3 regions of the Chryseobacterium sp. GW821-FHT04C04 genome follow, and region 2 is predicted to be linked to each of the others. Evidence: riboswitches for the same ligand, from Rfam matches in the RefSeq annotation. Region 2 holds a riboswitch; each other region holds the start of a gene.
The links. Region 2 has a riboswitch for cobalamin ahead of AC07UM_RS06140 (TonB-dependent receptor plug domain-containing protein). Riboswitches for the same ligand answer to the same signal wherever they lie in the genome.
Positions count from the first base shown of each region.

Region 1: it holds a riboswitch for cobalamin, as region 2 does, so the genes downstream of both, prpB (methylisocitrate lyase) here and AC07UM_RS06140 (TonB-dependent receptor plug domain-containing protein) in region 2, are expected to answer to the same signal.
Region 3: it holds a riboswitch for cobalamin, as region 2 does, so the genes downstream of both, AC07UM_RS18845 (acyl-CoA thioesterase) here and AC07UM_RS06140 (TonB-dependent receptor plug domain-containing protein) in region 2, are expected to answer to the same signal.

Region 1 covers NZ_JBWKTO010000001.1:1,292,158-1,296,497, forward strand. The annotation lists gene AC07UM_RS05830 (N-acetylmuramoyl-L-alanine amidase) at 1-654, opposite strand, end outside; tRNA gene AC07UM_RS05835 (tRNA-Ser) at 790-874, shown strand; tRNA gene AC07UM_RS05840 (tRNA-Pro) at 889-963, shown strand; tRNA gene AC07UM_RS05845 (tRNA-Arg) at 996-1,069, shown strand; gene AC07UM_RS05850 (GIY-YIG nuclease family protein) at 1,152-1,421, shown strand; cobalamin riboswitch at 1,880-2,070, shown strand; gene prpB (methylisocitrate lyase) at 2,519-3,427, shown strand; gene prpC (bifunctional 2-methylcitrate synthase/citrate synthase) at 3,414-4,340, shown strand, end outside.
Region 2 covers NZ_JBWKTO010000002.1:450-4,789, forward strand. The annotation lists gene AC07UM_RS06135 (DUF5074 domain-containing protein) at 1-741, opposite strand, end outside; gene AC07UM_RS06140 (TonB-dependent receptor plug domain-containing protein) at 762-2,588, opposite strand; cobalamin riboswitch at 2,623-2,800, opposite strand; gene pafA (alkaline phosphatase PafA) at 2,930-4,340, opposite strand, start outside.
Region 3 covers NZ_JBWKTO010000005.1:436,068-440,407, forward strand. The annotation lists gene AC07UM_RS18835 (ATP-binding cassette domain-containing protein) at 164-826, shown strand; gene AC07UM_RS18840 (hypothetical protein) at 857-1,657, shown strand; cobalamin riboswitch at 1,691-1,869, shown strand; gene AC07UM_RS18845 (acyl-CoA thioesterase) at 1,986-2,369, shown strand; gene AC07UM_RS18850 (HD domain-containing protein) at 2,426-3,016, opposite strand; gene AC07UM_RS18855 (XAC2610-related protein) at 3,025-3,720, opposite strand; gene AC07UM_RS18860 (PadR family transcriptional regulator) at 4,262-4,340, shown strand, end outside.

The DNA.
Region 1 (4,340 bases), on a different contig from region 2:
GGTTGCCTGAATCTGATATCTTGTCACAATATCTTTAACCAATGCTGCTACTTTTTTCACCTGCTCATCACTGAAAGGAGCAAAGGTTCTTTTACCAGTAGCATCTGTGGTGTAGCCCATATTTACAATTTCAATCCCGATAGAGGTATCATTAAGATTTTTGTCATTTCTCCAAGCGCTTACTCCCGCATGGTATGCGCGTTTGTTTTCGTCTACCAGTTGATAAATCTCGTTATCACCGGTATTATTTACCAGATAATGGGCACTCACCGGCTGCTGGGTAAGAACAGTAATCGACTTATCATCCAGAAGTGCTGTATAATGTAATATTAAATAACGCTGTCTGAAGTTCTGGGCAACTGCAGGAAAATAAGTCTTCACAACTTTATATCCGGCTGGTTTTGCAGATACAATAGAACCATAACTTGCCGTATTATCATTTTTTGTTGGGTCTGCTATATTAGTAGTAAAAAAATCTACTCCATGATCAGAGACAACTTTTGGTTTGGGAGCCACCGGAGCTGTTGTCTGAACAGTCGGTTTCGCCTGTGTTATCGGGGTTTTCGGTTTGTAAGTATTTTTTTTTACATTTTGTTGAGAAGTACATGAAAAAACAAAAGTGCTTAATCCGATGATATATAATGTTTTACGCATCAGTTTGGTTTTTGGATGATTTATTACTTCAAAAATACACAAATTTTTCTTGAATTTTATTTGGTAAATAAAGAAATCTGTTCTATATTTGCACTCGCAATAACGGAACAACGATCATTAAAAAATAAACAAAAAGGAGGGTTGCCAGAGTGGTTAATGGAGCAGTTTGCTAAACTGTCGACGCGAAAGTGTCGCAAGGGTTCGAATCCCTTACCCTCCGCTCACTTATATATTCGGGGCGTAGCGTAGTCCGGTCATCGCGCCTGGTTTGGGACCAGGAGGTCGCAGGTTCGAATCCTGCCGCCCCGACTGTTTTAGTAGTTTTCTCAAAACTACTCAATGGGTGCGTAGCTCAGCTGGATAGAGCATCTGCCTTCTAAGCAGACGGTCAAAGGTTCGAATCCTTTCGCGCTCACTTAAAGACTTACTATTTTTAGTGAGTCTTTTTTGTTTGTATTATATCTGAATTTTACACTTTAAAAGTGTATTTTAGTTCTATGCACTTTTGTTATATCCTCCATTCCAGAATCTTAGATAAGTTCTATATCGGACATTCTTCAGAATCTTTACAAGAAAGATTAAGAAAACACCTATCAGATCATAAGGGCTTTACTTCAAAAGCTAAAGATTGGACTATTGTATATTTTGAAACTTTCGAATCCAAATCAATCGCATATAAAAGAGAAAGACAAATCAAAGCATGGAAAAGTAAATCTAAAATTCAAAAACTTATAAATATAGCAGAGATAGAGCATCCCGATTTGTAATCGGGACGGTCAAAGGTTCGAATCCTTTCGCGCTCACTTAAAGACTTACTATTTTTAGTGAGTCTTTTTTTTTTTCATACAATACCAGAAAGCTTTTACAGCAAAAAAAATACAGCATCCCGATTTGTAATCGGGACAGTCAAGAGTTCGAATCCTTCAAAAAAATCAACAATTCCTGTAAGTTTTTTTGTTTTTATATATGTCCTGAATATTTCTATTCCTTATATTTTTTCTAATTTATAAATTGGAAAAAAAACAACAATTCTATTAACTATCTCTGGTTTTCTGGTCACTTATTCTATCAATTTAACAAAGCAATTAATCCATTTATCTTATAAATAAATTTTATAATCATAACGTTTTCAATACATTAAATCAAAACAATTATTGATTACATAAAATATCTTTTTCGTTATTATAAAATACCTATATTTACCACCAAGGAGTTCTTAAAACCTTCTTTATCAACCGAAATTGGTTACACTTAGGTGTGCATTAAAAGGGAATCGTGTGCAAATCACGAACTGTCGCGCAACTGTAAGTAACACATAAAGTTTTTATTAATTGATATCCACTGTATATTTTTTATATGGGAAGGATGATAAAAACCGTTACAAGTCAGGAGACCTGCCTATTTCGCATTGACGATGCTTTCGCGATTTGAAGTTTACAGTCAGGTATGATACGTTATGGATATAGTGTGATAAAACTGTTTTGTCAATCTGTATTACTTTTTGAGATGGATTACGAGTGAGCATTAGGTTGTTCTCATTATTCCATGGCTCAAATTCGTATCCCCCTTTCCGTAATTTTTCTTTTCTAATAAAGCACCGCGAAGTTTACTGAGAACTTTTTATAAGGTTTAATCAATGTAAAAAGTTATAAGGTGTACCGAAACAATCTTCATTATTCATGCAGTAACAACAGCTCTATTGTACAGACCTGTACGGCAAGAACTTTGCAAAATCATCAATATCAATATGATTTTAAGATTACTAAAATCCTTTTCTACCCTTTCTTTTTTACTAAAAAGATAAGCATTTACAGCTCTTCTGCTCATTCGAAAACAAATTTCAACTCAACAATAAAATATTATAATGATCAAAAATGAAAATTGGAAATCTCCCGGCATGAAATTCCGGGAGGCAATGGAAAAAGAAAATCCCCTTCAGATTGTTGGAGCCATTAACGCAAACCATGCATTATTGGCACAGCAGGCTGGTTTTAATGCCATTTATCTTTCAGGAGGAGGTGTTGCAGCAGGGTCTTTAGGAATTCCTGATTTAGGTATTACCACTCTGGATGATGTGCTCATAGATGTTCAGCGTATTACCAATATTTGTGATTTACCGCTTATGGTGGATATCGACACTGGTTTTGGGCCTTCCGCATTTAATGTCGCCAGAACTATTAAATCATTGATCAAAGCCGGAGCGGCGGCGGTACACATCGAAGATCAGGTGGGTGCAAAACGTTGTGGACATAGGCCTGGAAAAGAAATCGTAAGCAAAGAAGAAATGGCAGACCGCCTTAAGGCTGCTGCAGATGCCCGTACCGATGAAAGCTTTGTTATCGGAGCAAGAACAGATGCTTTTGCCAATGAAGGGCTGGAAAAAACTTTAGAAAGAGCCGTGGCTTATAAGGAAGCAGGTGCAGATTTCATTTTTGCTGAAGCAGTACCCGACTTAAGTTTTTATCAAAAATTTGTTGATGCTACCGGAATTCCTGTGCTTGCGAATATTACGGAGTTTGGGATGATTAAAATGTACACGGCAGAAGAACTAAAAAACGCAGGAGTCGGGCTCATCCTCTACCCTCTTTCCGCCTTCCGGGCTGCTAATAAAGCGGCACAAAATGTATACAATCATATCCGCAAAGACGGAACACAAGCCAATGTATTGGATACCATGCAAACAAGAGAAGAACTTTATCAAAGTATCGGCTACCACGATTATGAACAAAAATTAGATAATCTTTTTAAACAAAATACTCATGTCAACGAATAGCGAACCAACATTTAAACCTAAAAAAAGTGTAGCACTTTCCGGGGTTACAGCAGGCAATACCGCTCTTTGCAGTGTCGGGAAAAGCGGAAATGACCTCCATTACAGAGGTTACGATATTTTGGATCTTGCAGAAAAAACACAATTTGAAGAGGTGGCTTACCTTCTTATTTATGGTCAATTACCTACAGAAGCACAGTTGAAAAACTATAAAGCTAAATTAAAATCTTTGAGAGGTCTTCCTCATTCTGTAAGAAATATCTTAAAAAGTATTCCGGCAGCGGCACACCCAATGGATGTTATGCGCTCAATGGTTTCGGCAGTTGGGAGTATTCAGCCTGAAAAAGATGACCATAATGTCGCGGGAGCAAGAGATATTGCAGATAAATTATTAGCATCATTCAGTTCAGGACTTTTATATTGGTATCACTATACCCACAATGGTAAAGAGATTGATGTTGAGACCGATGACGATACTATCGGTGGACATTTCCTTCATTTGTTGCATGGTAAAAAAGCTCCCGATTCATGGATAAAAGCAATGGAAATATCCCTTAACCTGTATGCGGAACATGAATTTAATGCTTCTACTTTCACGGCCCGTGTTATTGCCGGTACATCTTCAGATTTCTATTCCTGTATCACTGGTGCTATCGGTGCCTTAAGAGGTCCAAAACATGGAGGAGCCAATGAAGTAGCTTTTGAAATACAGAGCCGTTATCATTCTCCTGATGAAGCTGAAGAAGATATTAGAAAACGTATTGCCAGCAAAGAAGTCATTATTGGATTTGGACATCCTGTTTACACGATATCAGATCCAAGAAATGTAGTCATAAAAAAAGTAGCCCAAGAACTTTCTGAAGAAGCCGGAGATATGCTGTTGTATAACATCGCTGAAAGACTGGAAAGTGTCATG
Region 2 (4,340 bases):
TGTAATTACTGGAGTCATTGTTCCTGTACTTGTAATCTTATAGATATAAGAATCTGCAGCCGTTGAAGAAATTGTGTACACATTAGAGTTATATGAAACGGTGTTATTAACACTACCATTCGGAACCGCAATTTCAGTTTTAGCATCATTAGAGGTATTGATATAAGTAATCTTATTTCCAAACCCAGATGAAGCATTCTGTATGAAAACATTTCCTCCTGCTTCTACTGCTTTATCAGAAACTTCAGTCATGTTGATTTTACTTACAAATGAAAGGTCAGAAATTTTATATTTCGTTACACTTTTAGTATTTGCAGTGAAATTCGTGTTGGAAACATAAATAAATCCATTAGCAAAAGTAATCCCTCTTGGGTTATCAATCTGATCCGTAATTACTCCTACTCTTTTAAATGTATAACGGTCAACAACAACAATTTTGTTAGAGTTATTGATTACAAGATAAGCCTTATTTCCATTAAGACCGATGGTCTGAAGTACGTCACCCAAAATATCTTTATTGTTGTTATAGCCATATACATCGTCTTGCTTTAAGCTTAAATCTCTTGTCAGAAAGGTTACTTTAGCCCCCTGGCTGTTGAAGTTCCCTTCATTAGAGATAAAATATCCGTTCTGATATGTGATCGGGGACATTTCAAACTCTGCAGAATCACTTGAACATGAAGAAATGTTAAACAATAACACTACTGCAAATAATACAGTTAAAAGTTTAGTTATTTTCATATTTACTCAATTTTAATTTTTTAAAAATTTATTGCGGCATACACACTATAGTTTCTTTTGGGTAAAGGATAAAAAGAAGCTGTTTTATAGTAGGTATCCGTTAGATTATTCACTTTGAACCCTAAGGTATATTTTTTTGCTAAGGTTGCAGAAACACCCATATTCAAAAGAAAATAAGGATCAATAGCATCTGATCTCTTTTCATCACTTGTCGTATAGGTAACACCATTCAGCAGTCCCTGTGCGAAAAACTTAAAGAAGCGATATTCATAATCTATATTGGCAGTTCCTCTGTGCATAGGAACATAAGGTCTCTGCATATTCGTTTCTTTATCGATAGATCTTGCATAATAATATCCTGCATTGGCTCGGATCTTATGACTGCCCAATTGTTTACTGAAAGACAGCTGAGATTCTAATCCGTAAGATTCAGATTTATTGACATTGAATGCCTGCCAATATCCCAATGCTGTAGGCAGCCATACAATAAGATCGGTCACATTCATATAATAAGGAGACAAAGTAAGCCTGAAATCTCCCGCTTTGAACTCATTCGTCATATCCACCTGAGTAGATGTTTCCGGCCTCAGATCTTTGTTTCCTCCTGGTTCATAATAAATGTCATTAAATGAAGGATATCTGAAATTCTTTGATACATTAATGCTCACATCATACCATTTTGCGGCGCTCCATTTTCCGGAGAATGAATACAAAAACGGTGAATTTACATCTTCCACGAAGTCTTTCTTAAATCCACCCTCAAAACGAAGGTCTTTTGTTGCAAAATACCTCAACAATCCAGAAACAGAACCAATATTTCTACTGACGCTGGATATTCCGCTCTGGTACCCTTCTCCTTTATTGAGCTGAAATTCCCCAATAAGGTTAAAATTCCACTTTGAATTCAGAAAATAATTGAAATCATTTTTAAAGATATAATTTTTACCTGTTCCGCCACTGGATTTAGGAAGATTTAACGACCCAAAATACTGAAAATTCTCTTCGGTATAAGCCGCTTTCAAGGAGTTACTGAATTTTGTTTTGTTCCAATCCCAGGAAAGAAGACTTCTTACACTCTGAGTTTTATATTTCGTTTTGGTTCCCGTTTCTTCATACACAGGAAAATGCTGTGAAGAATCAAAAAACTGGCTCTGCCACGAAATTTTATGATCATTCGCTATTTTATAGGATGCTCCTACATTGAATGTCGTATTGTAATAACTTCCGTTTCTGTTGATATAATTCAGATCACTTACCTTATAATCATTTTCGCTTACAGAATAATTTCCGGAAGCTTTAAAGCTGAACTTATCATTGCTGTAAGATCCTTTTACAAAATTATTATAGGTATTAAAAGAAGCTACTTCAGAAAATAATGAACCATGGAGACCTTTATTAAAATCGAGGGTATTATTCAGGTGGATACTTCCCCCGATCGCGCCGCTTCCATACACTACACTTCCACCGCCGGCTTTTATACCAATCTGGTCATATCCGAACAAAGCAATATTATTGATATCCCCCTGTCCTAAAAAATTGGAGTTGATATTAATTCCGTTCCATACAAAAGCCGTCTGCTGAGCAGTAGTTCCTCTGAAAGACGGTGAAGAAACAGCACCACGTCCATTTTCTTTGATATAAACCTGTGACTGAAATCTCAGGAGTTCTGAAAGGTTACTGGAGTTTTTCTCTGCCTCTTCTGCCGAAATTGTTTTTACGGGATGAAAAAGTTTCACCCTATTCATCTGGTTGTCGAAGACATAAATAGTGTCAATGGTCTTCTCTTGTCCAAAAAGAAAACAGCCATAAGATGAAAAAAGCAGTACTAAAGATCTTTTTATATCCATACTTTTTTACTTTTCCTCCGAAAGCAATATGTTTTTTTTTATTATAATGTTGGCAGGTCTCCTGACTTTCGCATTCTGCTCCTTCCCGTTTTTAGGCAGTGGTTTTTTGCAGAAACTTTTGTTGCGATTTACAGTTGCGGGGACAGTCCGGGGGTTACACCCGATTCCCTTTTCATTCCAATATACTGGAAACCAAATTTCTTGCAAAGATAGCTTTTTATATGTATCCGCCAAAAAGTGAGATTGGCGTGTGGCAGATTAAAAATTTGAAGAAATAATTCACAAAAAAAAGCTGCTTTCAATCGAAAGCAGCCATATATCATAGAATAATTGTATTCAATTTATCTACCAATAACTTCCGTAATCGGGTTTCCTACATTTCCACTTGGGAACTGAATTTTCAATAAAGAAGATACTGTAGGAGCAATATCTGTCATGTGATACGCCTTGTTGCTTTCTCCCTGCTTCACACCCCATCCCATAAAGATCAACGGAATATGAGAATCATAAGAATTCCATACGCTGTGAGTAGTTCCTGTTTTAGAATACGGAGGAAGCATAGAATCGTGAGAAATTAACTGGATATCTCCACTTCTCTGCCTGTTGATTCCGTTGATAATTCTTTGTTTGATCGGCTCCGGAATACTTGACTCCTGAACTTTATCTACTGAAACAGCATATAAAACGGTAGGATCTTTCTCCAGTTCTTTTACTGCAAAGTTTCTCACATCATCCAATTCAAGCCTGCTGTCTGCCAATACTTTTCTGTCAAAATAAATCTGATAGTTATCGATCGCATTAATCAGCTTATCTGCACCAAATTTATCTTTCAGTTTTTGGTTCAGGTTCTTTTCTGCATCTTCACCGAAGAAACCTGTCGTGATTTTATGTTCTTTAAGAAATCCTACGGAATGTGCTCCACCGTGGTCAGCAGAAAGGAAAACTGTATATTCTCCTTTTCCTACTTTTGAATCCAGATATTTGAAGAATTCTGCTAAGTCCTGGTCTAATCTGATATAAACATCTTCCACTTCAATAGAATTCGGACCAAATTTATGTCCTGCATAATCTGTAGAAGCAAGGTTAATTGCTAAAAAGTCTGTAATATTATCTCCACCCAGTTTTTCACCTTCTACAGAAGCTTCTGCCAGTTTCAATGTCAGTGTATTTCCGAAAGGTGTATAACGGATATTATCTTTTTTCTTCTGATAATCCTGCGCTAAATTGCTGTAAGGGAAAGTAGGTGTTTTTGAGCTTCCCAATAGACCTTCCCAAGGAGAATTGTCGGGTGCACTTTCTGTATATTCGTTGATTGGAAGTAAGGTATTCCAACCATTGGCTACTAATTTTTCAGGAAGATTCTGAGAGTTGAATGATTTTACCCATTGAGGAAGATCATTCATATACCATGTACTTGTGATGAAATTTCCTGTGCTGTCATCAAACCAGAAAGCTCCGTTTGGTGTGTGTCCTGCAGGAAGAATAGAAGCTCTGTCTTTCAAAGAAACTCCAATTACTTTTCCCTGGAAATTGGTAGCCAGCCTCAATTCATCAGTTACTGTGGTCGACCAAAGGTTTTTAGGAGAGTGGCTCCCGATTTTTGTATTGGTAGTTCCTACGGGCTGAACGCTTTCATCCGCAGTACAGTACACTCCTTTTCCCGTTTCTTTATCTGTCCAGTCGTTTCCTGCAATCCCGTGAATAGCCGGAACCGATCCTGTATAGATACATGTATGTCCCAAAGCTGTAATG
Region 3 (4,340 bases), on a different contig from region 2:
GATTAAGTTTTCTTTTAATTTTACCAGTCCTTCATTACTTTATGTATGAATTAAGGTTTAAAAACGAATATTACTTCTACGCCAATGTAGGACTTTCAAGAATCTTTCTTTGGGGCGGAACTGTTTCATTGAGTCTGATTGTAAAAATTATAACCTTATTCTTATGAGTAAACTTCATATTGACAGTGTAACAAAATCCTTCAATGAGAGAAAAATTTTGCAGGACATTTATATTGGATGTGAAACGGGTCAAATTACAGGGCTATTGGGTAGAAACGGAAGCGGAAAATCAACCTTATTAAAAATCATTTTCGGCGTTATCAGCAGTGATACTCAGTTTATCAGATGTGATGACAAAGTTTTAAAAAATAGATCAGACCGGAAAAACAGGATTTCCTATTTACCGCAGAACCTCTTTCTCCCTAAATACGAAACCGTTAAAAGACTGATTCCTCTTTTCTGTAATAAAGAAAACACAGACCTCTTATTTTCCTCAGAACTCATATATCCATTTCTTCATGAAAAGCCTAAAAACCTTTCCAAAGGTGAGCAAAGACTTATTGAAACTTTGATGATCATTCATTCTGAAGCTGATTTTGCTTTACTGGACGAACCATTTCACAGTCTTTCTCCAAAAGTTTGCGAAAAATTAAAGAAAACCATTCGCCAACAATCAAACGATAAAGGTTTTATCATTTCTGACCATAATTATCAGGATGTTCTGGATATTTCAGACTCAATATATCTGCTTTCTGACGGCCATCTGAAACAAATACAAGATTTTAAAGAACTGCAGCGGTATAATTATCTCCCGAAAAGCATTTAATTTATATATTTGGGGGATCAAAAAATTTTCATGATGACTTTCATAAACAAAGCATTCTATGTATCCGCTTTCAGTATTTTTTCTTTAGCCTTTGTAAAAGGACAGAATAAGGTTCCTTTCGGAGTTGTAAAAGCTGAAGAGGGATATGCCAATGTACGGGTTCATAAAGACAATTACCGAAAAATTGTAGACAAGATCCGTATGCGTAAAGGTGATGTATTCGTTTATGTAAAGCCTGCTCCCGGAGAGACAGAATGGATCTGGATCAAATATCCTGAAAAACAGGATGATGACAAACCGTTTGTACGTTATGAAACTCTTGATAAAGAAGGAATGGTCAATAAAGAACGTATTGCTTATATCGATCAGCTTCCGGCGTATACTCCTTCAAAATCTAAAAACGGAAGATCACTTATTTTCACAGACAATTCTGATCCGAAAATTCCTACTGCCCAAAGAAGCAAGGTTGTGATTGATGTTTATCCTTCCAACGCCGGCTACCGTAAAAAGGAAAAAGATGCAGAAGGAAAACTTCTTACCATCGATAAAGTAAAGCCCTGGGGAATTGGAAACGACCTTCCTGAAGGAATGACCGAGATCAAATCGATCAGAGTACAGCAGCCCGGAAGAGGTTCTGTCTTTGTAAGAGAAGCGATCAAAAACATGTTCCAGCCTACCATGGATTTTGAGAATATTGGAGTAACCTCTCTTGACAGCGACAATATTTTCCTATACATGATAAATGGTTCAGGAGAGAACAGATATACCACTCTCTGGACGATCAAGAAAGGTAGAGTAATCAGCCAGATTATTTACCATAATCCGGAATAAATTCATTATTTTTGCACTCGAAAAGTTTTACACTTATTCATCACAGAAATTGGTTCTGCATCACTGCAGATTAAAAGGGAACCGTGTGAAAATCACGGACTGTCGCGCAACTGTAAGTAACTGAAATCTTTATCAAGGATCCACTGTGCGAGGCATGGGAAGGAGATAAAGATGTTACGAGTCAGGAGACCTGCCTTTTTCTTAAACATGTAACTTTCGCGATTTGAAGTTGTATTGATCTGATGGATTGTTTCAGGAATTCTATAAGTTCCTGTCATTGTTCTGTTATTTTAATATCATTTTATTTCGCTTTAATTAATAATGATATATGACTACAGAAGAAAGAATTGAAGCATCCGAAACCAGAATCTTTAAAGCGGTTTTCCCTAACACAACCAATCATTATGATACCCTTTTTGGAGGTACAGCGATGCAGCTGATGGACGAAGTAGCTTTTATTACCGCAACCCGATTTGCAAGAAAAAGAGTGGTAACAGTGAGCAGTGACAAGATCGATTTCAAGAAACCTATTCCTGCCGGAACGATTGTTGAGTTGATCGGAAAAGTGTCATACGTAGGAAAAACCAGTATGAAAGTAAACGTTGAGATCTACACCGAGCAAATGTATTCCTATGAAAGAGAAAAAGCCATTGTAGGTGATTTCACTTTTGTAGCGATAGACGAATTCAAGAAACCAATCCAAATACTATAAATAAAAAGCTTCGGGCGGCCTTTGGCCGCCCGAAGCTTTTTATATTCTTATCAAAGTTATTTTACCACTTTTTCTGTTTCCAGACTTCTATTCAGCAGCAGTTCAAAAGCCTCTCCCATTTCATCTGAAGCTCTTGTGATTGCATTTTCAAGTATATTCCTGATTTGCTTTTCTGTTACTCCGGCTTCTGTCCAGCTCTTTCCTGAAGTATGGGAATTCAAGATAAATGGCATGATTCTATCTATTCCACACGCAAAAACAGCATCCGGTGTTTTCTCTTCTTCAAACTCAAGCCACAAATTAAAGAATTCCGAACGTAAAGGTTCATCCAGAATTCCGAAGATCTTTTGAGCAGATGCTTTCTCTCTTTCAAACTTTCCTACCATTGCTTTTTCATCAAAAATAAAAGTGTCTCCGGCTTCTATTTCCACCAGATCATGAATGGATAGCATTCTTATCACCCTTAACAAATCTATATCGGTACGGTTTTTCGCATATGGATAAAGTATCTGAGCCAGAATGATAATCTGCCAGGAGTGTTCCGCTGTATTTTCTCTTCGGGAATCGTCTGCATTATAATTCCTTCTCTGTACATTTTTCAAAGCATCCACTGCCAGGATAAAATCGATTTCTTTCTGAATTTTCATCTTACTTCTTATTTTCTATTATATTGATCTGCAGGATATACCTTTGTTTTGGTATTCCATTTATTATTGATCTTTTCTTTCGTTATTACTTTTACCCGATCTTCATTGGTTGTATCTTCTTCCTTTTCAAAGACCATATCCAGTCCTTTATTCGGAATTACGACATATTCCATCGTAAAAATTTTGCAGCATCCTGACTTTCCATAGGCGATGAGGCGTTTGCGCTTGGCATCAACATCAAAAATATCAAGGGAATTGGAAGCAAGATCCGTAAGCTCTTTACTCTTCACAAATGCCATTCTGGTACTATTGAACACATATACATCGTATGAAGCAGCGCTATAGTTCCCCATATTTCCGTTCCTTATGGCAATGTCTTCTGTTCCGTCAAAATTAAAATCATCTATAATCACAGAATTTTGCGGCTTCGTTAACTGAATCATTTTCCCCGGGGTCAGCTTCTGGCTTTCTTCTATTTCCAGAACAAGGTCATCGGAAACAAAAGTCTGCACCTTACTGTTTCTGTTATCAAACAGCTCCACAGTCCCCTTCCCACTGCATCGGCTGTCATAACAATTTTCTACCTTGATGATAGCACTATAGTTTTTTGACGCATTTTTTACTTCAAACTGATATTGCCCGAAACATAAAGGACCCAATACAAGAAAAGCCGATAAGTTCTTATACTTATTTAAAATATTCATGGTAATAGTAATTTGGATTTAAGTGTTTTCTATTGCTAACAAAAATACGAATCATAATACCGATCTCAAAATATCAATCTCATTATCTCTCAGAATTTGTAACAGCTTTATTCCTTCAAATAAAAGGATATCTGTTGATAAGAAGCTATTTCCCGCTATCCGCTCATACTCCTCGCCCCAAGCCTAAAACCCAACCCGCTGTGGGGTAACCGCTGCTATCAGGGCTATGATATGAGTAATAAGTAATCGGTCATGAGTAATAATTAATGAATCATGATTTCTTTCCCTGCATTTCTTTCAATTTCTTTAAAATTGAGAGATTTTTACCCATTTTTCACTCAAATTTATTCTCATAAAAATCTCCATAAAAAATTATAAAATTGATTATCAGTTATTTATATTTTTTATTTTAAAAATTTCACTACTTTGTATTGCATATTACCATTTAATTTACATATCTTTGTAATGTAAAATTAGAATAGGCTCAACTAGCTAGGGGCATTTTTCTAAAAATATAACTAATTAACAAAACTTATCAAAGATGAATACCGAAAATACCAAAGCGCAAATGCGAAAAGGGATTCTGGAATTCTGTATTCTAAGTCTCATCAATAATAGAG